One region of the Nitrospirillum guanabarense genome, then DNA from elsewhere that is predicted to be linked to it. Evidence: riboswitches for the same ligand, from Rfam matches in the RefSeq annotation. Region 1 holds a riboswitch; each other region holds the start of a gene.
What was found. A riboswitch is a leader RNA that binds a small molecule or an ion and turns the genes downstream of it on or off. The one in region 1 is predicted to bind cobalamin.

Region 1 (5,461 bases):
TGTGGCGGTGGATGTTCTCGATGGCCACGGTGCCGTCGTCCACCAGGATGCCGATGGCCAGCGCCAAGCCGCCCAGGGTCATGACGTTCAGGGTGTGGCCCGCCATGGACAGCACGGCCACGGCCGTCAGGATGGACAGTGGGATGGAGGTCAGCACGATGGCCGTGCTGCGCCACCCGCCCAGGAACAGCAGGATCAGGATGGCCACCAGCGCGCCCACGATCAGGCCTTCGTGCTGGATGCCCTCCATGGCGTGCTTGATGAAGGTGGTCTGGTCGAACAGCGGTTCAATGCGCATGCCGGCCGGGGCCGCCTTGCGGATTTCCGGCAGGCGGCGCATGACCTCGTCCACCACCGCCAGGGTGCTGGCGCCCCCCAGCTTCATGATGGTCAGCAGCACGGCGGGCTGGCCGTCCGCGTGCACGACATTCGTCTGCACGGCGGCGCCGTCGCGGACATTGGCCACGTCGCGCATGAACACGGTGCGGCCGTTCACATCGCGCAGGGGGATGTCGTTGAAGGTGTCGACGGCGATGGGCGAGCTGTTCAGGCCCACCTGGTATTCGGTGTCGCCGATCTTGGCGGTGCCGGAGGGCAGGTTCAGGTTCTGGGCGGTGATGGCCTTGTTGACGTCGTTGGGCGTCAGGCCATAGCTGCGCAGCTTGTCCGGGTTGATGTCGACCATGATCTGGCGCGCGTTGCCGCCATAGGGCAGGGGCAGGCGCATGCCTGGGATGTCGCTGATCTGCGACCGGATGGTGATGCGGCCATAGTCGTACAGCTGCGCCTCCGACATGGTGTCGGACGACAGCGCCAGCTGCAGGATGGGCACGGAGGACCGGCTGTACTGCACGATCAGCGGCGGCTGCGTGCCGGTCGGCATGCGCTTCAGGATGGTCTGGCAGATGGCGGAAATCTGCGAGATGGCCAGGTCGATGTTCACGCCCGGCTGGAACGTGGTGCGGATGATGCCCACGCCGTTGGACGTCTCGGACTCCACCTCGGCCACGTTGTCGGCGGTGTTGATGATGGCCAGTTCACCGAAGGCGGTGATCTTGCCCGTCATTTCCTGGGCATCCAGGCCCGAGTAGCTCCACACCACCGTGACCGTGGGGATCTCCACCTCGGGAAAGATGTCCGTGGGCATCCGGAACAGGCTCAACACGCCCAGCAGCGTGATCAGGCCGGCCAGCACGGCGAAACTATAAGGGCGCCTCAGGGCGTAGGCGACGATCCACATGGGGGCGGGGCTCCGGCAATGCGATGCGGAAGAATGCAACGCTACGCCCAGGGGCCGGGGTCGCCCCCCGCCCGGCACAGCCCGGAATAATTAACGCGCTTACGGGATGAGGGGAACCTACTTCGATACGCAACGGTTCGAATTTAGGCATGCCGCGACCAATCGCCGCCAATTCGCAAAACTGTGGCCTGCGTCACTGCGTCCGATGATGGAGGGTTGTAGCTGCGGTCAGCCCTGGATCGCCAAGCCCTCCCTGGGGACGTTCTCGGCCGCGTCCTGCCGCCCGGCGGCGGGGCGGTCGGACAGCGACGGCACCCAACGGACCACCACATACAGGCCGAAACCGCAGGCCAGCAGCGGCTTGAACCACGTGGCGGTCGCCAGGTGCATGCCCCGCGTCCAGACGTGGGTGGTCAGCGCGAAGCATAGCAGCACCAGCACCCAGCCCAGGGCGCGGTTGCGACGGACATGGAATTCCCAGCCCGCCAGGGCGCCGGCGACCAGCGCCATGTCGCCGAAATGGCCCAGCACCGTGCGCGGGTTGAACAGCAGCAGATAGGTCACGATCAGCGCCGCCACGGTGGCGCTGGCCCGGTGCGCGGTCAGGCGGCCGACGGCGCCACGGGCCAGGATCAGAACGGCGATGCCCGCCAGGACGCGGATGACGGTCTGCGCCATCAGGTCCAGCGGCAGGCCCAGGGTGGCCAGGCCATTGGCGAAGTCATGCCAGACACCGCCGCCGGGGTTGGCGCTGCTCATGGTCTTGCGCACCAGCTGGCCATATTCGCCCAGGGCGTAGCCGGGGTCCCAATGCGCCAGGGGCAGGGCCAGGGCCGCCGCCAGCCACAGCGCCAGAGACAGGCGCAGGCGCGGCCACAGGGCGAAGGCCAGCATCACCAGGGCCAGGGCCTGGGGCTTGAAGGCCCCCGCCAGCACCAGCAGGAAGGCGGCGCGGCGCCAGCGGCCCTCCGCCACGTCGGCCAGGCCGGCCAGCATCAGGCCCAGCATCAGGAATTCCGTTTGCGCGCCACGCAGATCCACCACGCCGATGGGCAGGGCCGCCAGCAGGGCCACGCCGAACACGCGTTGCCAGTCGGCCCCCCGCGGGTCCGCCGGCGCCAGCAGCCGGCACAGCCGGGCCACCCCCCACCAGCACATGGCCAGCAGGCTCAGGCGCCACAGGGCATCGCCCAGCAGGGGGGAAGATAGGCCCAGGGGGTGAACAGCACGGCGCTGGACGGCAGGTAGAGGAAGCCATTGATGCCGTCCTCGTATATCTCCGCGCCTTGCCACCAGGCCCACGTGGCCTCGGCATAAATGTGGAATTCCGAAACGAACCGTCCACTTATCACCTGGGCCTCGATGGCCACCAGGGCGGCCGTCCAAAGGGCAAGGCCGAAGACCAGCGGGCGGGCCAGGGAAGGGAAGGACAGGCGAACCATGCTGGGGATTAACCTATCTCATAGGTAATAGGCTCTATGGTCTATGCCTAACACCTTTGCGCTCAAGGTCAAGCCCTAAGGCCTAGCCATTGCGCATTTATGATAAAATGTCGCGACACCGCCCTTGCCGGGTACGGGGTGTTTGCCGTAAGGCTGCCTTCGCCGACGGTTCCGCAGGCCCGCCTGTGGATGAAAAGGGAACGTGGTGGGGGTGCCTGGCACCCGACTCCACGGCTGCCCCCGCAACTGTGAACGGTGAGCGCCGCCCCTCCCCTGGTCATGGGGGAATGGCCACTGGGTTCCTTCCGGAGCCTGGGAAGGCCGGGCCGGTGCCGTGACCCGTGAGCCAGGAGACCTGCCGTCGGTGATGTTGGTCGCGGGCGGGGTGTCCCGGCGGAACCGGTCAGCGGCGGTGCGGGCCTCGTGACCCCGCGGCCCCTCGGTCTCGTCGACAGCGCAATCCCATCCTTCCGGCGGGTCTTGGCCTTTGGTACCACCGGTGCCTGACACCGGATGGGATGGGAACCGACGAATGACGCATGAGCACAAGGCCGTCCCAGGCATCACCCTGGTCCTGGGTGGCGCCCGCTCCGGCAAAAGCCGCTTCGCCGAAGGGCTGGTGACCGCCCTGCCGGGTCCCTGGACCTATATCGCCACCGCCCAGGCCTGGGACGACGAGATGCGCGACCGCATCCGCCAGCACCAGGCCGACCGCGCGTCGGGCTGGACGACGGTGGAGGTGCCGCTGGACCTCGGGGGCGTGCTGGCCGCCCATGGCCATGGGCCCGTGCTGGTCGACTGCCTGACCCTGTGGCTGACCAACGTCATGCTGGCCGACCGGGACGTTCCCGCCGCCATGACCGCGCTGCAGGCGGCGCTGGCCGCCTGCGCCGGCCCCATCGTGCTGGTTGGTAATGAGGTGGGCATGGGCATCGTGCCGGAGAACGCATTGGCCCGCGCCTTCCGCGACCACGCCGGACGCCTGCACCAGCGTTTGGCGGCCATGGCGTCGCAGGTCTTCCTGACGGTGGCGGGCCTGCCCCTGAAAGTGAAATAAGGGTGAAGGAGGAAGCCATGGCCGATCTTGAGACCCCTGAAGACCCGTTGCCTGACGACGAAGCCGCCCGTCATCGCGAGAAGATGCGAAAGCGCAAGGTGGTGCAGGACGCCCGCGTTGCCCAGGCGACGCGGGAGAAGGGCCTGCTGATGGTCCACACGGGCCCCGGCAAGGGCAAGACCACGGCGGCGCTGGGCATGATGCTCCGCACCGCCGGTTATGGCCTGCGCGTGGGTTTCGTCCAGTTCGTGAAGGGCAACTGGGCGACGGGGGAGCAGACGGCGCTGAAGCGCTTTTCCGACCTGATCGACCATCATGTGATGGGCGAGGGCTTCACCTGGGACACCCAGGACAAGGAACGCGACATCGCGGCCGCCGTCCGCGCCTGGGATCTGGGGCGGCGGATGCTGGCCGATCCGCGGTATCATCTGGTGGTGCTGGATGAGATCAACATCGTGCTGCGCTATGGCTATCTGGACGTGGCGGCGGTGCTGGCCGGCCTGAACGCCCGCCTGTCCGACACGCACGTCCTGCTCACCGGCCGCAACGCCAAGGCGGAGGTCATCGAGGCCGCCGACCTGGTGACGGAGTTCCAGGCGGTGAAGCACCCCTTCCAGGCCGGCATCAAGGCACAGCGCGGGATCGACTTCTGATGGCGGACGGTATCGCCGGGGGCGCCCGCGCCCTCATGATCCAGGGCACCGGCTCCGATGTCGGCAAATCGCTGCTGGTGGCGGCGCTGGCCCGGGCCTACACCCGGCGCGGCCTGCGGGTGCGCCCGTTCAAGCCGCAGAACATGTCCAACAACGCCGCCGTGACGCCGGATGGCGGGGAGATCGGTCGCGCCCAGGCGCTGCAGGCCCGCGCCTGCGGCGTCCCGCCGTCAGTGGACATGAACCCGGTGCTGCTGAAGCCGCAGACGGACGTGGGGGCGCAGCTGGTGCTGCGTGGCCGGGTGCTGGGCAATGCCGAGGCGTCCGCCTACCAGCGCCGCAAAGGGGAACTGCTGCCGGCCGTGCTGGAAAGCTTCCATCGCCTGCGGGCCGATTGCGACCTGGTGGTGGTGGAAGGGGCGGGCAGCCCGGCGGAAACCAACCTGCGCGCCGGCGACATCGCCAACATGGGTTTCGCCCGCGCCGCCGGCGTGCCGGTGGTGCTGGCCGGCGACATCGACCGGGGCGGCGTCATCGCCAGCCTGGTGGGCACCCATCACGTGCTGGACGTGGAGGATCGCGCCCAGATCCGGGGCTTCCTCATCAACAAATTCCGCGGCGACGTCCGCCTGTTCGAAAAGGGCGTGACGGAGATCGAGGCCCGCACCCGTTGGCCCTGCTTCGGCGTCATGCCGCACCAGCCGGCGGCGGCGCGCCTGCCGGCCGAGGACGGCATGGACCTGGCGCACTGGGCGAAACGCACCTCCGGCGGGCCCTTGCGCATCGCCGTGCCCATGCTGTCGCGCATCGCGAATTTCGACGACCTCGACCCCCTGCGGCTGGAGCCGGGCGTGACGGTGGAGATGGTGCCGCCCGGGCGGCCCCTGCCCGGTGACGCCCAGGGCGTCATCCTACCGGGGTCCAAGGCCACGCTGGCGGACCTGGCCTTCTTCCGCGCGCAGGGGTGGGACGTCGACCTGGCCGGGCATGTGCGCCGGGGCGGCTGGGTGCTGGGCCTGTGCGGCGGCTATCAGATGCTGGGCCGCGTCGTGGCGGACCCCGACGGCAT
Region 2 (5,461 bases), on a different contig from region 1:
CGGCGTGGAACTGGCGCTGCATACCGTTTCCACCGCCGAGCTCGTGCGTATGGTGGTGGATGACGAAGTGCACATCGCCATCGGCGCCCAGATTCCCAGCGATCCCAAGGTGCGGGTCCGCACCTCGGCCCGCCAGCCGCTGATGGTGGTCAGCCGCCCGGACCATGCCGTGGCCAAGCGCGGCGCCGTGACCCTGCAGGATCTGTCGGGCCACGACCTCTGCCTGTCACCGCGCGATACCCGCATCCGCCAGCTGCTGTCGGCGGCGGAGATGCGTCACCAGGTTTGGCTGCGCGCCACCATCACCACCAATTCCGTCCACACCATGCGGGAAATGGTGCTGAGCGGCCGCGCCGCCACCATCCTGCCCCGCGCCGCGGTGCTGGCCGACCTGGAGGATGGCTGCCTGGTGGCAACGCCGCTGTGCGATGTCGAGGCCGACACCACCACGGTCGACCTGGTGACCCGTCTGGGTCGGCAGCTGCCCCATGCCGCCACGCTGGCCCTGTCGCTGCTGGAACAGCAGGTGCATCGCTGGGGGCAATGCGGCGGCTACCAGGCGGGCACCTCCGTCGCCGCTCCCATGGCGGCGGTCCATGGCCGGCCTGAGCGCCGCGTGGGTCTTGAGGCCGTCGCCTGAGCCTGGCGCGTCAGGTTTTGACGAAGGGGGACGGGCCGGTGGTCCGCCACCCCCGCCTTCCCGGAAAAACGCGCTTTGCCAGGCATGCCGGCCTGCTGGCGCCTGGCCTTCAGGGACGCTATGACCGGACCCGCCGGATGCGCACCGACACGCCGTCGATGATGGCGGGGACGGGCGCGGATGGCTTGTCCACCTGCACCGTGATGGTGTCGATGCGCGGAAACTCCTCCAGCAGGGTGCCGGCCACCGCCTCCGCCACCGCTTCGATGGTCATGAAGCGGCGGGCGGTGGCGACGCGGGTGGTGGCCGCCGTCAACTTGGCATAGCAGACACTCAAGTCCCAGTCGTCGGCCTTGCCCGCCACCGACAGATCCAGCGTGCAATCCAGCGAGATGTAGAAGCGCTGACCCAGCTTGGCCTCTTCCGCCGTCAGGCCGTGATGGGCGTATATCGCGATGCGGTGGACCAGGATGTGATCGGTCATGGGGCGGTGTCCTCTCAAGGCCGGAGGGCCGGGCACAGGCTGCCCTTTCCCGGGGATGCTGTCACCCCGTTCCGTCACGCCTTGTCCGGCCGGCGCTGTGGCATAAATGTGGGCGCGTTATTTTGGCCGTTGCGCCGGAGAGGGCGGCGTCGCAGGGTGGCGCCCTCCGGCCCCTGGTGGCCGTCCGCGGTTGGCCCTCAAGTGAAGCCGGATCGTACGCTCATGCCTGCCGCCCCCGCCGGGAATCTCGCCGCCCATCGCCTGCGTTTGCGCCTGGGCTGTCCCGTCATTTTCCCCGGCTTCCGCATCCTGACCCCGGCGGAGGAGTTCCGGGCCGCGGCCGACTGGTGCGACGCCAACGGCATCACCCATGACCAGTACGGCCAGGGCGATCTGCTGGCGGCGTTCGAAGGCACGGTGGCGGGCCTGCTGGGCAAGGAGGCGGCGGCCTTCATGCCCAGCGGCGTCATGGCCCAGCTGATCGCCATGCGGCTGTGGACGGAGGTCAGCGGGGTGTCTCGCTTCGGCATGCCCCACACCTCCCACCTCGCCCTGCATGAGGAAGAGGCCTACCAGGCCCTGTTCAATTTCCACGGCGTGCCCGTGGGCGACCGCCGCCGGCCCATCCTGGCCCGCGACCTGGTGGCCGTGGCCCAGCCGCTGGCCTGCCTGCTGGTGGAACTGCCCCTGCGCGAAATCGGCGGCCAGCTGCCGGATTGGGACGAACTGCAGGCCCTGAAGGATTTGGCGCGGTCCCGCCAGCTGCCGCTGCACATGGACGGTGCCCGACTGTGGGAAAGCCGCGCCTATTACGGCCGCAGCTATGCCGAGATCGCCGCCGGCTTCGCCTCCGTCTACGTCTCGGTCTACAAGGGCATCGGCGGCATCGCCGGGGCGGTGCTGGCCGGCGACATCGACTTCATCGCCAACGCCCGGCTATGGCAGCGGCGCCTGGGCGGCATCCTGGTGCGGCAAAGCCCCATGGTGGCCACCGCCGCCATGCGGTTCGAAACGCGGCTGGGCCAGATGGACGCCTGCTACCGTCGCGCGCTGGAACTGGCGGCGGACTTGGCCGGTATCCCCGGCATCCGCCTGAACCCCGCCGTGCCGCAGACCAACATGCTGCACATCTTCTTCGACCGCCCGGCGGCGGCGGTGGCGGAGACCCGCGACGCCATCGCCAGCGGCGACGGCATCTGGGTGGCCGGGGAAATCCGCCCCGCCGACGTGCCGGGGTGGAGCGTGACGGAGCTGTATGTCGGCGACACCCTGCTGGACCTGGACAACGCCCAGGTGCTGCCTTATTTCGCCCGGCTGGCCGGTGCCTAACGGTATTCCCGCACGTCGACCCCGGTGGCGCGCACGGCCCAGCGCCGGTGCCAGCGCAGGTCGGTCAGCGACAGCGGCGCGATGTCCAGCCGCCAGAAGGCCTGTAGCGGCGCCTCCAGCACCAACACCACCGCCATGCGGATGACCGCCGCGTGGGTGACGGCCAGCGTGTGCCCTTCCGCCACGGCGTGTTCCAGCCATTGCGCCACCCGTGCCCGCAGTTGCGCCAGCGACTCAGCCCCATGCGGGCGGGCCTCCGGGTCCGTCAGCCAGGCGCCCACCGCTTCCGCCTCGTTGGCGGACAGGTCGGCCAGACTGTGGCCCCGCCAGGCACCCACGTCCAGGTCGGCCAAGGCCGTGTCCTCTTGCGCCTCCACACCCAGGAGGCCGGCCAACGCGTCCGCCGTCTGCCGGGCGCGGACTTCCGGCCCTGTCCACAGGCGGTCGACCTTGCGCAAGGCCCTTACCTCCGCCAGCAGGGCGGCCTGGATCAGGCCGGCGTCCTCCGCCGCCTCATCCGTCCCGGGAAAGACGGCGTCGCGCTGGGACCGGGTGGGGGCGTGGGCCAGCAGGGTCAGGCGGCCAATGACATTGGGGGCTGTCATCGAGATAGTCCTTGAATGCGGTACGGCCCCTCCCTACCATCCACGGATCACCCGCGCATGGGGGAAGCCGGTGCAAGTCCGGCACGGTCGCGCCACTGTAACCGAACGCCTGGGCCTTTCCAGGGTCGTGCGGAAGCCAGACCCCCCGTCGCATCAGACAGACCGCATACGGGACGCGTATTCCCAGGGAGCGTTTTCTATGGCCCACGCCACCACCCATTCCGGTACCCCCGCCGTCACCCTGCCCGTGATCTCGGCCGCCGAGCTGCTGCCCTGGGCCCTGTTCGGCGGGCTGCTGCTGGTGCTGATGGTCTATTTCGTGGGGGCGGAGCAAGGTGCCACCTCCCTGATCCAGGGCCGTGAGGTGCATGAGTTCGTGCACGACGCCCGCCACCTGCTGGGCTTCCCCTGCCACTGAGGCGGGCGGACCCATCCCATCATGGTTGGAATTTATCTCGCCCGCGGGATGCTGGTCGGCATCCTGGCGGGTTTGCTTGCCTTTGGCGTGGCCACGCTGATCGGTGAGCCGTCGGTGGAACGTGCCATCGCTTTCGAGGCGGCCCATGGCCAGTCGACCGGGGGGCATGAGCATCATGACGCGGTCGCCACGCCTGACGCCGCTGAGGCCGCGCATAGCCACCGTCATCATGGCGCCGAGGCGGCGGATGAGGAGGAAGAGCTGTTCAGCCGTGGCACGCAAAGCGGCTGGGGCCTGCTGACGGGCCTGCTGGTCTATGGCGCCGCCGTGGGCGGCATGTTCGCCTTGGCCTACGCCTACGCCCAGGGACGCATGGGGGCCCTGGGGCCGCGCGGCCTGGCCGCCGTCCTGGCCCTGCTGGGCTTCCTGGCCATCGTGCTGGTGCCGGGTTTCAAGTACCCGGCCAACCCGCCAGCCGTGGGCGACGCGGACACCATCCAGCAGCGCACCGCCTTTTATTTCATGCTGCTGGTCCTGTCCCTGGCGGCCATGGCGGCGGCTGTGGGCATGGCCCGCCGGTTGACCGCCCGCTGGGGTGTCTGGAACGCCGCCCTCGCCGGCGGCGCCCTGTTCCTGGCGGTCATGGCTTTGGCCGGTGTCGCCCTGCCCGAGGTGAACGAGGTGCCGGAGACCTTCCCCGCTCAGCTGCTGTGGCGCTTCCGCATCGCCTCCTGGGGCATCCACGCCACCCTGTGGGCGGCGTTGGGGCTGGGCTTTGGCTGGCTCTGCGAACGGGCGCAAGGGCGGGATGCCCAGGCCGTGCGCCGGGGTGACCGGCCGGCGTTGTTCTGAGCCGCGCTGGGCAGCCATACGGGGGCCGGCCGGTGACAGCGGGGTGCGGCACCCCGTAAGAATGGGCGTCCCTCACCAGGATCGCCGCGCCCATGTCCGTCGCCGTCTTCGCCATCGTCCTGTTCGCGGCCCTGCTGCACGCCAGCTGGAACGCCCTGGTGAAGGGGGCGGGGGATAAGCTGATGGCGGCCATCCTGGTGGCGGGTGGCGCCGCATTCATCGCCATCGTGACGCTGCCCTTCCTGCCGCCGCCGGCGGCGGCCAGCTGGCCCTATCTGGTAACGTCCAGCATCCTACAGGTGCTTTACCTGACGCTGGTCGCGCGCGCGTACCACGTGGCGGACATGAGCCAGACCTATCCCCTGATGCGGGGGACGGCGCCCTTGCTGGTGGCGCTCGCCAGCGGGCTGTGGCTGCATGAGGCGCTGTCCGCCCACGCCCTGTTGGGGGTGGGGGTGATCTGCGCCGGCGTTCTCAGCATGGCGTGGATGGGGCGGCGGGGCGGGCCGGACCTGACAGGCGGCGGCGCCACCGGCACCCGCCTGGCCTTGCTGACCGCCATGGTGATCGCCGGCTACACCTTGGTCGATGGCCATGGCGTGCGCCTATCGGGGGCGCCGGCCTCCTACGTGCTGTGGGGCGTGCTGCTCAATGGCCTGCCGCTGGTCGCCTGGGCGTTGCTGGCGCGGCGCCGGCTCTTCCTGCAGCATGTGGCCCGCCAATGGCCGCGTGGCCTGGTGGGCGGGGCCGGCACCCTGGTGTCCTACGGGCTGGCGCTCTGGGCCATGACCGTCGCCCCCGTGGCCGTCATCGCCGCCTTGCGCGAAAGCTCCATCCTGTTCGGCACCGCCATCGCCGGCCTGGTGCTGAAGGAAAAGGTCGGTCCCCGTCGCGTGGCCGCCGCCTGCCTCATCGCCGTCGGGGCGATGGTGTTGCGGTTGGCGTGAGCGCTGTCATCCGGGCGGATGCGGGCGCGGGTCCAGGGCGAAGCGTTCCTGCAGGCGCCGCCTGTAGCCGTCGGCGGCCAAGCCAGCGAACACCAAATTCCAGCTGCGGCGGGAGACGACGCTGGGCACGACGATGACCTTGTGACGGGCCAGCAGCTCATCGCCATAGCGCTGCTGGCCGGCGCT
Region 3 (5,461 bases), on a different contig from region 1:
GCCCATCAGGGCCAAGGCCTGTGCCAGTTCCTCCCCGCCGGTGCGCAGGGTGGGACTGCCCCAGCAGTCGACCACCAGCTGGCGGGGCCAATCGCCCTGGTCCTGCAGATGGCGGGTCAGCACCGCGTCCGCCCCCTTCCAGCCCAGGGCCCAGGCGCTGGGTGTGGGCACGGCGCGGGGGTCGATAGCGTAGAGGTTGCGGCCGGTGGGCAGCACATCGGCCCGGCCGCGCGCCGGCGACCCACCGGGGCCTGGGGCGACGAAGCGGCCGTCCAGGCCGGCCAGCAGGGCCGCCATCTCCGCCGGGCCGCTGGCCGCCAACGGGGGCGCCACCTCGGCCCGCAGAGTGGCCAGGACGGCTACGGCCCTTTGCCATTCCGGATACGGAACGATCTGGCCTGACACCAGCTCCCGCACCAGGCCATCCAGCGCCGCCCGCACCCGCCCAACGGAGGGACCGGTGCTCGTCCGCTCCGCCAGCAGGGCCGGCAGGGGATGGGGCCAGGGCGTGGCGGCGTCGCCTGTGAACAGATCCTCCAGCGTGCCGGCCAGGCCCAGGTCGCGGGCCAACGCCTCGGTCATGGATGGCTGATCACGGCGGGGAAAGCGCGCCATGGCGGCCAGGAAGGCGGCCTGGGCACCGTCGTCCGGCGCCGCCCCGAAGACATGCAGCCCATCGCGGATCTGCATCTCCTTGATGTCGCAAAGATGGGCGTCCAGTCGGGCCAGGGCCTCGTCGGGAAGGTCCCCCGTGGCCAGATCTGCCGGCAGGTTCAGGTCGCGGGTGACTCCGGCTTCCCAAGCCAGGTCGCGGATGCGGGCCCGCAGGGTGGGCAGGCGGCGCGGGTCCAGGCTCTGCGCCTGGGCGTATTCATCCAGCGCCTGCTCCAGGGCCGCCAAATCACCGTGCAGTCCCGCCGGAACCGGCGGCGGTGGCAGGTGCCCCACCAGCACGGCACCCAGGCGGCGCCGGGCCTGCACGCCCTCGCCTGGGTTGGTGGCGATGTAGGGGTAGAGGACGGGCAGGGGGCCGGCCAGCCGCTCCGGCCAGCAGTCGGCCGACAGCGCCACGGCCTTGCCCGGCAACCATTCCAGCGTGCCATGGGCGCCCACCTGCACCAGGGCATGGATGCCGGCGACATGGCGCAGCCAGAGGTGGAAGGCGGCGTAACCGTGGCTGGGTGGCGTGTCGGGATCATGATGGGCCGCGCTGTCGATGGCGCCATGCCCCCGGCTGGGCTGGACCGCCACCAGCACGTTGCCGCAGACCAGGACACGGAAGCGCAGGGCGCCGTCATGCGCCAGCGGATCGGCCGCAGGCGGGCCCCAGCGGTCGGTGATGGCGGCCAGCGCCGATGCATCCATCAGCCGGGCGTGCTCCGCGAAGCTCAGGCCCGGCGCGACGCCGTCGGTGGGACGGCGCAGGGCGGCCATCAGGGCCGCGCCGTCGGTCGGCACGTCCGTCACCCCATAACCGGCGCTCGCCAAGGCCGCCAGCATCGCCAGGGTGCTGGCCGGCGTGTCCAGGCCCAGGGCCAGGCCGGTGCCACCGCGGGCGGGATAGTCGGACAGCACCAGGGCCACGCGGCGCCTGGCCGGCGGGGCGGCGGCCAGGCGGGTCCAGGCGGCCGCCCTGTCGGCCAGCGCCTCCACCCGGTCGGAGCGGGGGCGGCTCAATACCGGGGCGTATTCCAGGGCGGGATCCCAGTCGGCCGCCGCCTTGAAGGCGATGGCGGGGCCCTGCAGACGGCCATCCATTTCCGGCAGCACCACGTTCATGGCGAGGTCGGCCGGGCCCAGGCCCGCGCGGGCCTTTTCCCATAGCGCCTCCGTGCCCGTGGACAGCACGGCCTGCAGCACCGGTACGCCGGCGGCATCCAGGGGCGATAAATCCTCCATACCCTGGCGGGCGGAGAAGCCGGTGGCGTTCAGCACCACGGCGGGCCGCAGGGCCGCCAGTTCGGCCGCCAGCCACTGGGCGGCCGGGCCCTCCTTCAGGCTGGCCGCGTAATAAAGATGGGGGGCCAGGCCGCGCCGGGCCAGGGCGTCGGCCAAGGCGTGCAGGGCGGCCAGGTTGCCGGCCTGCAGGTGCGAGCGGTAGAAGACCAGTGCGGCCGGCATGAGGGCGGGCGCCGGTGGTCGCCAGCCCTCATGCCGGCCATAGCGGGGCAGGGGCGTGGGCTCGTCCGCCAGCAGATCGGCCGGTGGCTGGTGGCCCAGCAGGCGGGCGGCTTGGGCAATGAGGCGGGCCATGTTCTCGGGCCCGCCTTCCACGAAGCAGCGCCACAACCGGCGGGCGTCGGCCGGATCCACGGTGCAGGCGGCGTCCAGGCTGGGATCGGCCTTGGCCTCGCCGGGCAGCACGGCCAGGGCAATGTCATAGGCTCGGCAGGCCTCCGCCATCTGTTCCAGCCCATAGCGCCAGTAGGCCGCCCCGCCGTTCAGGCGCAGCACCACCAGCCGGGCCCGGGACACCACCGCCTCGACATACATGTCGACGGACAGGGGGTGGCCCAGGCGCATCAGGCTGGCCAGGCGCAAGGTCGGCCGCCAGGCGGCATCCCCCAGGGCGTGGTAGGCGGCGGCCACGGCCGACAGGTCGCTGTCGGAAAAGGACAGCAGCACGCAGTCCGCCGGCGTCTGCCCCAAATCCTCGGCTTGGGGGGACGCCAGCAGATCCTCGGCCTGGGTGGGCAGCAGATGCATGGGATGCGATCGGGCTTAGGCGGCCAGCGCCGCCTCGATGGCGGCCCGGTCCAGGCCGGTCTCGCCGATCACCACCAGGCGGCTGCGCCGCGCCTCATCCGGTGCCCACAGGCGGTCATAGCTGGCTTGGACGCGGCCGCCCACACCCTGGATCAGCAGGCGCATGGGCTTGCCCGGCACGTCGACGAAACCCTTCAGGCGCAGGATGCCGAAGCGTTGGGCCATCTCACCCAAGCGGCGGACCAGGGCCTCGGGGTCGGCCTGGGACGGCAGCTCGGCCACGAAGCTGGTGAAGTCGTCATGGTCGTGCTCTTCCTCGCCGTCATGGTGGCTGACGCGGGCGTCCAGGTCGGCCTCGGCCGCAGCCGACAGGCCCAGCAGCACGTTGGGGTCGACATCGCCATGGGCCACGCGCACCAGGGGCGGCGCGGTGGGGCGCAAAGCCTTCACCGTGTCGGCCACCGCGGCCAAGTCGGCCTCGTCCACCAGATCGGTCTTGCTGACCAGGATCAGGTCGGCGCAGAGCACCTGGTCCTCGAACACCTCCCGCACCGGGGTCTCATGCTCCACCGTGGCGTCACCGGCCTCCATGGCCGCCTTTTGGCGGGCCAGGGCCTCGGCATCCGGCGCGAAGCGACCTTCGGCCACGGCATCGGCCGCCACCACCGCCACCACGCCGTCCACGGTGACGCGCGAGCGCACGGCCGGCCAGGTGAAGGCGCGTACCAGTGGCTTGGGCAGGGCCAAGCCGCTGGTCTCAATGATGATGTGATCCGGCGGATCGGCCCGGTTCAGCAGCGTTTCCAGCGCCGGCACGAAGTCATCGGCCACGGTGCAGCACAGGCAGCCGTTGGCCAGCTCGATCACCCGATCTTCCGGGCAGGCCGCGTCGCCGCAGCCCTTGAGCACGGCGCCGTCCACACCGACATCGCCGAACTCATTGATGATGAGGGCCAGGCGACGGCCGCCCGGATTCTGCAGCAGGCCGCGGATCAACGTGGTCTTGCCGGCACCGAGGAAACCGGTGATGACGGTGGCGGGGATCTTGGGCGAAGGGGCGGGCATGGGGCGTGGCTTTCGGACATGGGAGGGTGGGGCGGCGTCCCTCGAACGGACGCCGCGCGGTCAACGGCGCCGGTGTGTCGTCAACGGTGACGATAAGGAAACGACGGACGGGGGCTGGCCGCGGATGGGACGCAGCAGGGGAACTCCAGGCCGGCGGCCGGAAATGAGGTAGGGCTTCACAATCGACTCCCTGTTTTCGCCATCCCCGGCGAACCAGAAATATACCAAGGCCACGGCAGGTTTCCTGGCTTGCGGTTCAGGGCGCGGGCCCAGCCTTCCCACCCCCGGGCCCAGCTTCCGGAGACAGTGGCGGTTCCGTCTGGCGCCCATCCACATGGGAGACCAGATGGCGGACCAACACTTACCGCGTACAGTTGCGGGGGCAGCTCCGGCCTTGAACCGGATTCCCGATTATCCCCGATCACCGGCCGGTTGCGTGGGCCAGCGAACGAGGCACCGTCGCTGTCGCCGAAAGTGTGCCGAGTGGGGATAGGGATCAATGGTTTTCTTGAGCGCCGATCTGTTTCTATAGGGCTGGCGCACGCCGCTTGGCCGGTCTCACGGTGGAACCCCCTGCCCGAAGCGGTGGCGAGTGTCATATTGGAGCCGTTTATAGTAAGATTGACCATCCTGCTGGAATGGGATGCGCGGGCGGCTCGATGACCAGGGCCTGTCGGAATCGGGCGCGTCGTGCCGTTCTTCGCCCGTCGTCATGATGCGCTTCCGGACCAAGGGGCGGGCTTTCCTGTCGATGGCCGCCGGAGCGTTTTCCGGGACTGGTTGTGCCATGGGCATGACTTATGCTATGCAATTTAAGTGATATTTATTCTGTTTTGTATATTGCCTCCATTCATGGCGTGTTGACATATGGGCGCGTGTCAAAGAAGTGAAGGTATCGCGACCGAAGGATTTTAAGGTGTGAATATAAGCTGGCGGGGAAGCAGTGTTAGTTCTCGGGTAAATGGGGCCAGTCATGAAGTTTGATTTATTGGGATCCTTCAAGCGGCCGTTGTCCGCAGCGGCCGCTCAGAAAATGGCCCAAGAGATATGGGATGAAAGCGCCCCGATCCGGCGTGCGCTGGTTGACAACAGCGCAAGTATTCTTGGTGATGTTGAGGCGCGTTGCGGCCTGATGAAGTATTTTATTCAGGACGATCCTATTGGGCGTAGTCTTGAACAATACGGGGAGTGGGCGCAGCAGGAGGTAAATCTTCTGTCCTCTCTTGTGGCGCGGGGCGCCTGTTGTGTTGATGTTGGTGCCAACATTGGCTACCATAGTAGGTCTCTCGCCCAGGCTATCGGCGTGGGGGGGCGTGTGATGGCGTTTGAGGCGAATCCCCTGACTGCGGCTGTTCTCAGAATGAACGCGCAGGGTGTGCCTGGACTGGAGGTCTACCCCTTCGCCTTGGCGGAGTCGGTGCGGAAGGTCCGTCAGCGTATCGTCATGCGTGGCTTGAAAAAATTCAACGGGGGCAGCTTCAGGATAGGGGCGGAGGTCACGCCTGAAGGCGACGCAGTGATTGACCGGGAAATGGACATTTCCCTGGTAGCTCTTGATGGTCTGTCGCTTGACCGACTTGATTTAATGAAAATTGACGCCGAAGGGATGGAAGTGCCAATTCTCCTTGGCGCTGTTAATACAATTAACAGGCTGTCTCCATATCTTTATATTGAGTGCAATACTGTAAAT
Region 4 (5,461 bases), on a different contig from region 1:
GGCCTACATCAAGGCCCTGGGCCTGGGCCTGTCGCTGCCCACCGACAGCTTCGCCATTGCCCCCGACGGTCCGATCTTGGTCCGTCACGATGGGGCCCTGCCGGCGGGGCGGGAATGCCGGCTGTGGACCCGTGACCTGCCCAGCGGTCATAAGGCCGCCGTGGCCTGGATGGGGCCGGCCTGGATGGAAGGGGACGGCCAGCCCTCCACCGATCTGGTGATGGAGGAGGGGCTGGCCGACCTCTGGTGATCAGAAACTCTGACCGAGGGTGAAACGGACGGAGCGGGGCTCCAGCGGGTGTAGATGCAGGTCGCTGACGCCTTCGGCCGGCTCACCCTTCAGGCGGTCGGTATAGTAGTAGTCGGCCGCGTCATCCTTGCTGTCCAAGACGTTGTAGAGGCCGATGCCGAAACGCAGGCCGCTTTCCAGCATGTAGTTGGCGGTCAGGTTCCATTCCTGGCTGCCGGACGACCGCACGCTGTTGTCCTCGATCAGCGGGTGGGCACCGAAATAGCGGTATTCCACCCCACCCGACCACGGGCCCAGGTCGCGCAGGTAGATGCCCAGCGAGCCGATCAGCTTGGGCGCGTCGGGGATGAAGCTGCCGGCCGTATCATTGTCGGTATAGCGGGCGTGGCTGAAGGCGACGCTGCCATACAGTTCCAGCCAACCGAACGGGGTGTAGGTGGTGTTCAGCTCCAGCCCGCGTCGGCGGCTGGGGCGTCCAGCTTCCGTCTGGCCAACGTCGGCGTCGTAGGTCAGCTCCGACACGAAATCCATCTGGAAGGCCGTCAACGTGGCGGTCAGATTGGGCAGGATGGTGCTGCGGATGCCCACCTCCTCGCCATTGGCCTTGGCCAGCAGGGGGGCGTCGCCCCGCGCCGCTCCGCGCACGTCGTCACTGTGGAAGCCGCGGCCGGCGCTGAGGTAGACCTCCGTTCCCTGCCATAGGGTGGCGATGGCGCTGCCCTTGGGCTGGAACAGGCGGGCGGCCACCACGCCGGCGTTGCTGCCGTGGTCGGTGGCGGCCAGGTAATCCTCGCGCATGCCCACTACGGTCCGCAGCCAAGGCGTCCAATGGCTGGTCGCCTGGACATAGGCGCCGCCACCGGCCTCCTGAACGTTGTCGTTGCTCAGCAGGGCATAGGCCACGCGGGCCCTGGTCGCCCGCAGGTCGACATGCACATCGTCGAAGCGGGTGTCCAGGCCGGCGACCACCTCATGGTCCAGGCCCAGCAAGTTCAGCGGCCGGCTGTAGCTGACGGCCCCGCCGGCCACCATGCGGTTCTCATCCTGGGCGTGCTGGTCGCCCTGAACCGGATTGTCCAGGAAATGGGTGAAGTTGTTCCACAGCGTCAGCTGGTTGTTGATGACATAGGCGTTGGCCGTCACCTGGCCGCCGGCCAGCCAGCCAGCCTCCACCGGCGTGGCAAAGGTGCCCGACAGGCTCATGCGCCGGGCCTGGCCGCCGTCCGTCGGGTCCAGGGTGCCGTAACGGCCGATCAATCCCGCATCGATGGCGCGCTGCGGCTGGTCGGTCGTGGCGCTCCACAGGGCGCGGTAATACATGGCGGTGACGCTAAAGCCGTCGTCCCGCGCGCCCTGGCTGTAGCGCAGCACGGCGTTGCCCTTGCGCAGATTGTCCGGATGGTCCCAGGGGCCATCGTAGTGCACCAGTTCCCCACCCGCCATCAGGTGGCCGGCGCCCACGTCGGCCCCCCCGGCGGCGAACACGCGCTGGTAGCCCAGCGTGCCGGCGGTCAGCGCCACCTGAGTCGCCACTTGGTCACTGTAGCCCATCTGAATGGAGCCGACGGCGGAGAAGTCGCCTTGGGCCGCGAAGTAGGGGCCCTTGGTATAGCTGATCCCGCTGGCCAGTTCGGGGACCACGAAATTCAAATCGGTGTAGCCCTGGCCATGCGCGTGGGTGCGCATGTTCACCGGCATGCCGTCCACGCTGGTGGCCATGTCGGTGCCGTGGTCCAGGTTGAAGCCGCGCAACAGATACTGGTTGGCCTTGCCTTCACCGCTGTGGCTGGTGACCACCAGGCCGGGCACCGTTTCCAGCATCTGGCCCACGCGGTAGGCGGGCAGCAGGTCCAGCTCTTCCTTCACGACCACGCCTTGGCTGGAGGTGGCGGCGGTGCCGATCAGGTCGCGGCGGGCGGCGGTGACCACCACATCGTCCAGGGTGGCGGGGGATGACGCGTCGCCCTCCATACCGGCGGCCAGGGCCGCCGAGCTGGTCAGCGACAGTAGTGATATTATTATTCTGGGAACGAAACGACCCATGATTGTTGGCCTCTTGGCAACGTGACACGTCACCACGGGCCAAAGAATGGATCACCCCCCCGCCGGCCTGGATATCCCAGATGGCCGGATGGCGGGCGCCAGTCCCCATTGGTGCACCCCGCCCAATGTGCCCGTGCGTGACCACGGCGTGACGGCAGGTCTCCTGGCTCACGGGTCCTGGCCCTGGCACCGCCTTCCCGGTTTCCCAGTGGCGTCGACCCTGCCGCATGATTGGCAGGGTGGTGTCGGGCTCGCCGTTCACAGTTGCGGGGGCAGCCGCGGCTTAGGGGACATGCCCCGTTCCGCGTTCCCTTTTCATCCAGCCCGTCCAGGGTCTGGAACCGTCGCCGTCTTTCTACGAGGAATTGCGGACGGGCGCAAACGCCCTGTCGCGGCGCGGGGGTAAGCACCCTGGCTCACAAGCTTGGCGGTTGTGTGACAACGCCCACCCATGCGTGGGCATGGCAGCAATTCGGGGCGGCCTGTGCGATTTCCCTTGTACCTGGGACCGGTCACAGCCACTTATGCGGTCTTAAGGAATGGATGGCATCATCCGTTCCCATGCCGGGCCGCTGGGCCCGGCGGTATCCCCCGGGTGGCGCGTAGCGGTGGCGACCAAATCGCCCCTGTAGCACCCAGGGCATACTCGACCTTCTGACACATGCCTGCCGGCACGCGCCCGGGCAAGGGCTTGACCGCGATCCGCGGCCGCGAGAAACGAACGCGGCCGGCGCGTCGCCCTGGGATTCCAAGACATTGACCGCTTTCGACACCCTTTCCCTGCGGCCTGAGATTCAGGCCGCCCTGGCCCAGCTGGGCCATCACACCGCCACCCCCATCCAGGCGCGGGCCATTCCCCATGCGCTGGCGGGTCGCGACATCCTGGGCATCGCCCAGACGGGCACCGGCAAGACCGCCGCCTTCACCCTGCCCATCCTGCAGCGCCTGGGGGCCGCCCCATCGGCCCTGCCGCTGCGCATGCCCCGCGCCCTGATCCTGACCCCGACGCGTGAGCTGGCGGTGCAGATCGGCGAGAGCATCACCAACTACGGTGTGGGCCTGAAGCTCAGCCACACCGTCATCCTGGGCGGCGTCGGCCAGGGCAGCCAGGTGAAGGCGCTGACCGGCGGCATCGACATCGTGGTGGCCACGCCAGGCCGCCTGCTGGACCTGATGACCCAGGGCCATGTGCGCCTGGACAAGGTCGAGGTGCTGGTGCTGGACGAGGCCGACCGCATGCTGGACATGGGCTTCATCCACAGCCTGCGGAAGATCATGGCCAAGCTGCCGGCCAACCGGCAGACGCTGTTCTTCTCCGCCACCATGCCGGCCGATGTGTCGGAGCTGGCGAACAAGATGTTGCGCGACCCGCTGCGGGTCGAGGTCACGCCCGTCTCCACCACGGCGGAGCGCATCACGCAGCAGGTCATCTTCGTGCCGGCGGCGGAAAAACGCCATGTGCTGGTCGACCTGATCCGGGGTGACGCCGGCATGCAGCGCAGCATCGTCTTCACCCGCACCAAGCACGGCGCCAACCGCGTGTCGGCCCAGTTGGAGCAGGCGGGCATCGAGGCCGCCGCCATCCACGGCAACAAGTCGCAGAACGCGCGGCAGAAGGCGCTGGACGGCTTCCGCGCCGGCACCGTGCGCGTGCTGGTGGCGACCGACATCGCCGCCCGCGGCATCGACGTGGATGGCGTCACCCATGTGGTGAACTTCGAGCTGCCCAACGAGCCGGAGACCTATGTTCACCGCATCGGTCGCACCGCCCGCGCCGGCGCCTCCGGCGTCGCCGTGTCGCTGTGCACCGCCGATGGGGACGAGCGCGCCTACCTGCGCGACATCGAGAAGCTGATCCGCAAGTCCATCCCGGTGGGCGAGCGGCCCGAGGCCACGCCCCAGGCCGCCGCCGCCCCGGTCAGCCGTCCGCCGCTGCCGGCCCGTCCGCCGCGCAATGGCAATGGCGGTCGTGGCCAGCCCCGTGCCCAGCGTGCCTCCGAGGGCCAGGCGGAGGCTCGGCCCCAGGGCCAGCGGCCCGCCCGGAATGAGAGCCAGCGGCCCGCCCGGAATGAGGGCCAGCGTCCGCCTCGCGCCGAGGGCAACCGTCCGCAGGGCCAGGGTCCGCGTCCCGAGGGCGGCCGCCCGCAGCAGCAGGCCCGCCCCCACGGCCAGCGCCCGGCCCAGCCGCCGCAGGGCCAGCGTCCCAACGCCGCCCGTCCGAACGCCCCGCGGCCCAACACCCCGCGTCCGGCGCAGGACGGCCGCGGCACCCAGTTCTCCAGTTTCGTGGCGGCCTTGAACGCCAACGAAGACCAGCAGCAGCCGGCGCGCGAGGATCGCAACCGTCCGCGCCGCCGCCGCTGAGCCGTACCCCTACGCCTGAGTTTTGATGGTTCTTTAGGAAGAGGAGGTCCCCATGGGCCGCAGCAGCAAGCCGAAATCCAAGTCCGTCAGCGAATTCGTCCTGTTTGACGTCCTGTACGACGACGGTTCGCGGTCGTCCAACCGCCGCGTTCCCTCGTCCGAACTGGGCGGCTTGGACGGCGATGAGCCCGCCCGCGCCATCATCGAGGCGCAGGACCGCGAAATCGCTGCCATGTCCGGCAACCCGCGCGGCCGCATCAAGTCGCTGACCCGCTCGCCGGTTCGGTAAGGGCTGATCCGTCCGGATCGCTGACGCGTATTGAGAAACGCCCCGTGCGCAAGCCCGGGGCGTTTTTCTTTGGCTGTGTGGCGGGGGAAGAGCCCATGGGACCGGTGCTACGCCAGGCCGCGATCTACGCGGCGACCCTCATCGCCTTCGTCGCCCTGGACGCCGTCTGGCTGACCCGCATGGTCGGGTTCTATCGCCAGGTCATGGGCGACATGGTGGCGGCCCAGCCGCGCCTGGGGCCGGCGGCCCTGTTCTATCTGCTGATGGCGGGCGGCATCGCCTTCTTCTGCGTGGAACCCGCGACGCGTACGGACGCGCCGGTGGTGCAGGCGCTGCTGCGCGGCGCCTTGTTCGGCCTTCTCACCTACGGCACCTACGACCTGACCAAACATGCCACCTTGCGCCTGTGGTCGGCGCGGCTGAGCGCGCTGGACATGGCCTGGGGGGCGGTCCTGACTGGCGTGGCCGCCGCGGCCGGCTGCGTCGCCGCCCTTTATTTCAGCAGGAATCCGTAG

Region 2: it holds a riboswitch for cobalamin, as region 1 does, so the genes downstream of both, UAA55_RS08845 (CbtB domain-containing protein) here and cobU (bifunctional adenosylcobinamide kinase/adenosylcobinamide-phosphate guanylyltransferase) in region 1, are expected to answer to the same signal.
Region 3: it holds a riboswitch for cobalamin, as region 1 does, so the genes downstream of both, cobW (cobalamin biosynthesis protein CobW) here and cobU (bifunctional adenosylcobinamide kinase/adenosylcobinamide-phosphate guanylyltransferase) in region 1, are expected to answer to the same signal.
Region 4: it holds a riboswitch for cobalamin, as region 1 does, so the genes downstream of both, UAA55_RS15995 (TonB-dependent receptor) here and cobU (bifunctional adenosylcobinamide kinase/adenosylcobinamide-phosphate guanylyltransferase) in region 1, are expected to answer to the same signal.

The regions. Positions count from the first base shown of each region.
Region 1 covers NZ_JAYEER010000001.1:923,782-929,242, forward strand. Annotated here, with positions in the region: gene UAA55_RS03820 (efflux RND transporter permease subunit) at 1-1,240, opposite strand, end outside; gene UAA55_RS03825 (glycosyltransferase 87 family protein) at 1,469-2,515, opposite strand; gene UAA55_RS03830 (hypothetical protein) at 2,410-2,682, opposite strand; cobalamin riboswitch at 2,832-3,059, shown strand; gene cobU (bifunctional adenosylcobinamide kinase/adenosylcobinamide-phosphate guanylyltransferase) at 3,215-3,739, shown strand; gene cobO (cob(I)yrinic acid a,c-diamide adenosyltransferase) at 3,757-4,392, shown strand; gene UAA55_RS03845 (cobyric acid synthase) at 4,392-5,461, shown strand, end outside.
Region 2 covers NZ_JAYEER010000002.1:518,974-524,434, forward strand. Annotated here, with positions in the region: gene UAA55_RS08825 (LysR family transcriptional regulator) at 1-640, shown strand, start outside; gene folB (dihydroneopterin aldolase) at 759-1,124, opposite strand; gene UAA55_RS08835 (threonine aldolase family protein) at 1,347-2,453, shown strand; gene UAA55_RS08840 (histidine phosphatase family protein) at 2,450-3,058, opposite strand; cobalamin riboswitch at 3,060-3,225, shown strand; gene UAA55_RS08845 (CbtB domain-containing protein) at 3,258-3,476, shown strand; gene UAA55_RS08850 (CbtA family protein) at 3,498-4,328, shown strand; gene UAA55_RS08855 (EamA family transporter) at 4,421-5,275, shown strand; gene UAA55_RS08860 (RES family NAD+ phosphorylase) at 5,282-5,461, opposite strand, start outside.
Region 3 covers NZ_JAYEER010000002.1:536,260-541,720, forward strand. Annotated here, with positions in the region: gene cobN (cobaltochelatase subunit CobN) at 1-2,706, opposite strand, end outside; gene cobW (cobalamin biosynthesis protein CobW) at 2,722-3,771, opposite strand; cobalamin riboswitch at 3,989-4,247, opposite strand; gene UAA55_RS08935 (FkbM family methyltransferase) at 4,745-5,461, shown strand, end outside.
Region 4 covers NZ_JAYEER010000003.1:1,517,167-1,522,627, forward strand. Annotated here, with positions in the region: gene UAA55_RS15990 (4'-phosphopantetheinyl transferase family protein) at 1-250, shown strand, start outside; gene UAA55_RS15995 (TonB-dependent receptor) at 251-2,293, opposite strand; cobalamin riboswitch at 2,430-2,654, opposite strand; gene UAA55_RS16000 (DEAD/DEAH box helicase) at 3,050-4,657, shown strand; gene UAA55_RS16005 (hypothetical protein) at 4,710-4,946, shown strand; gene UAA55_RS16010 (DUF2177 family protein) at 5,042-5,461, shown strand; gene UAA55_RS16015 (hypothetical protein) at 5,440-5,461, opposite strand, start outside.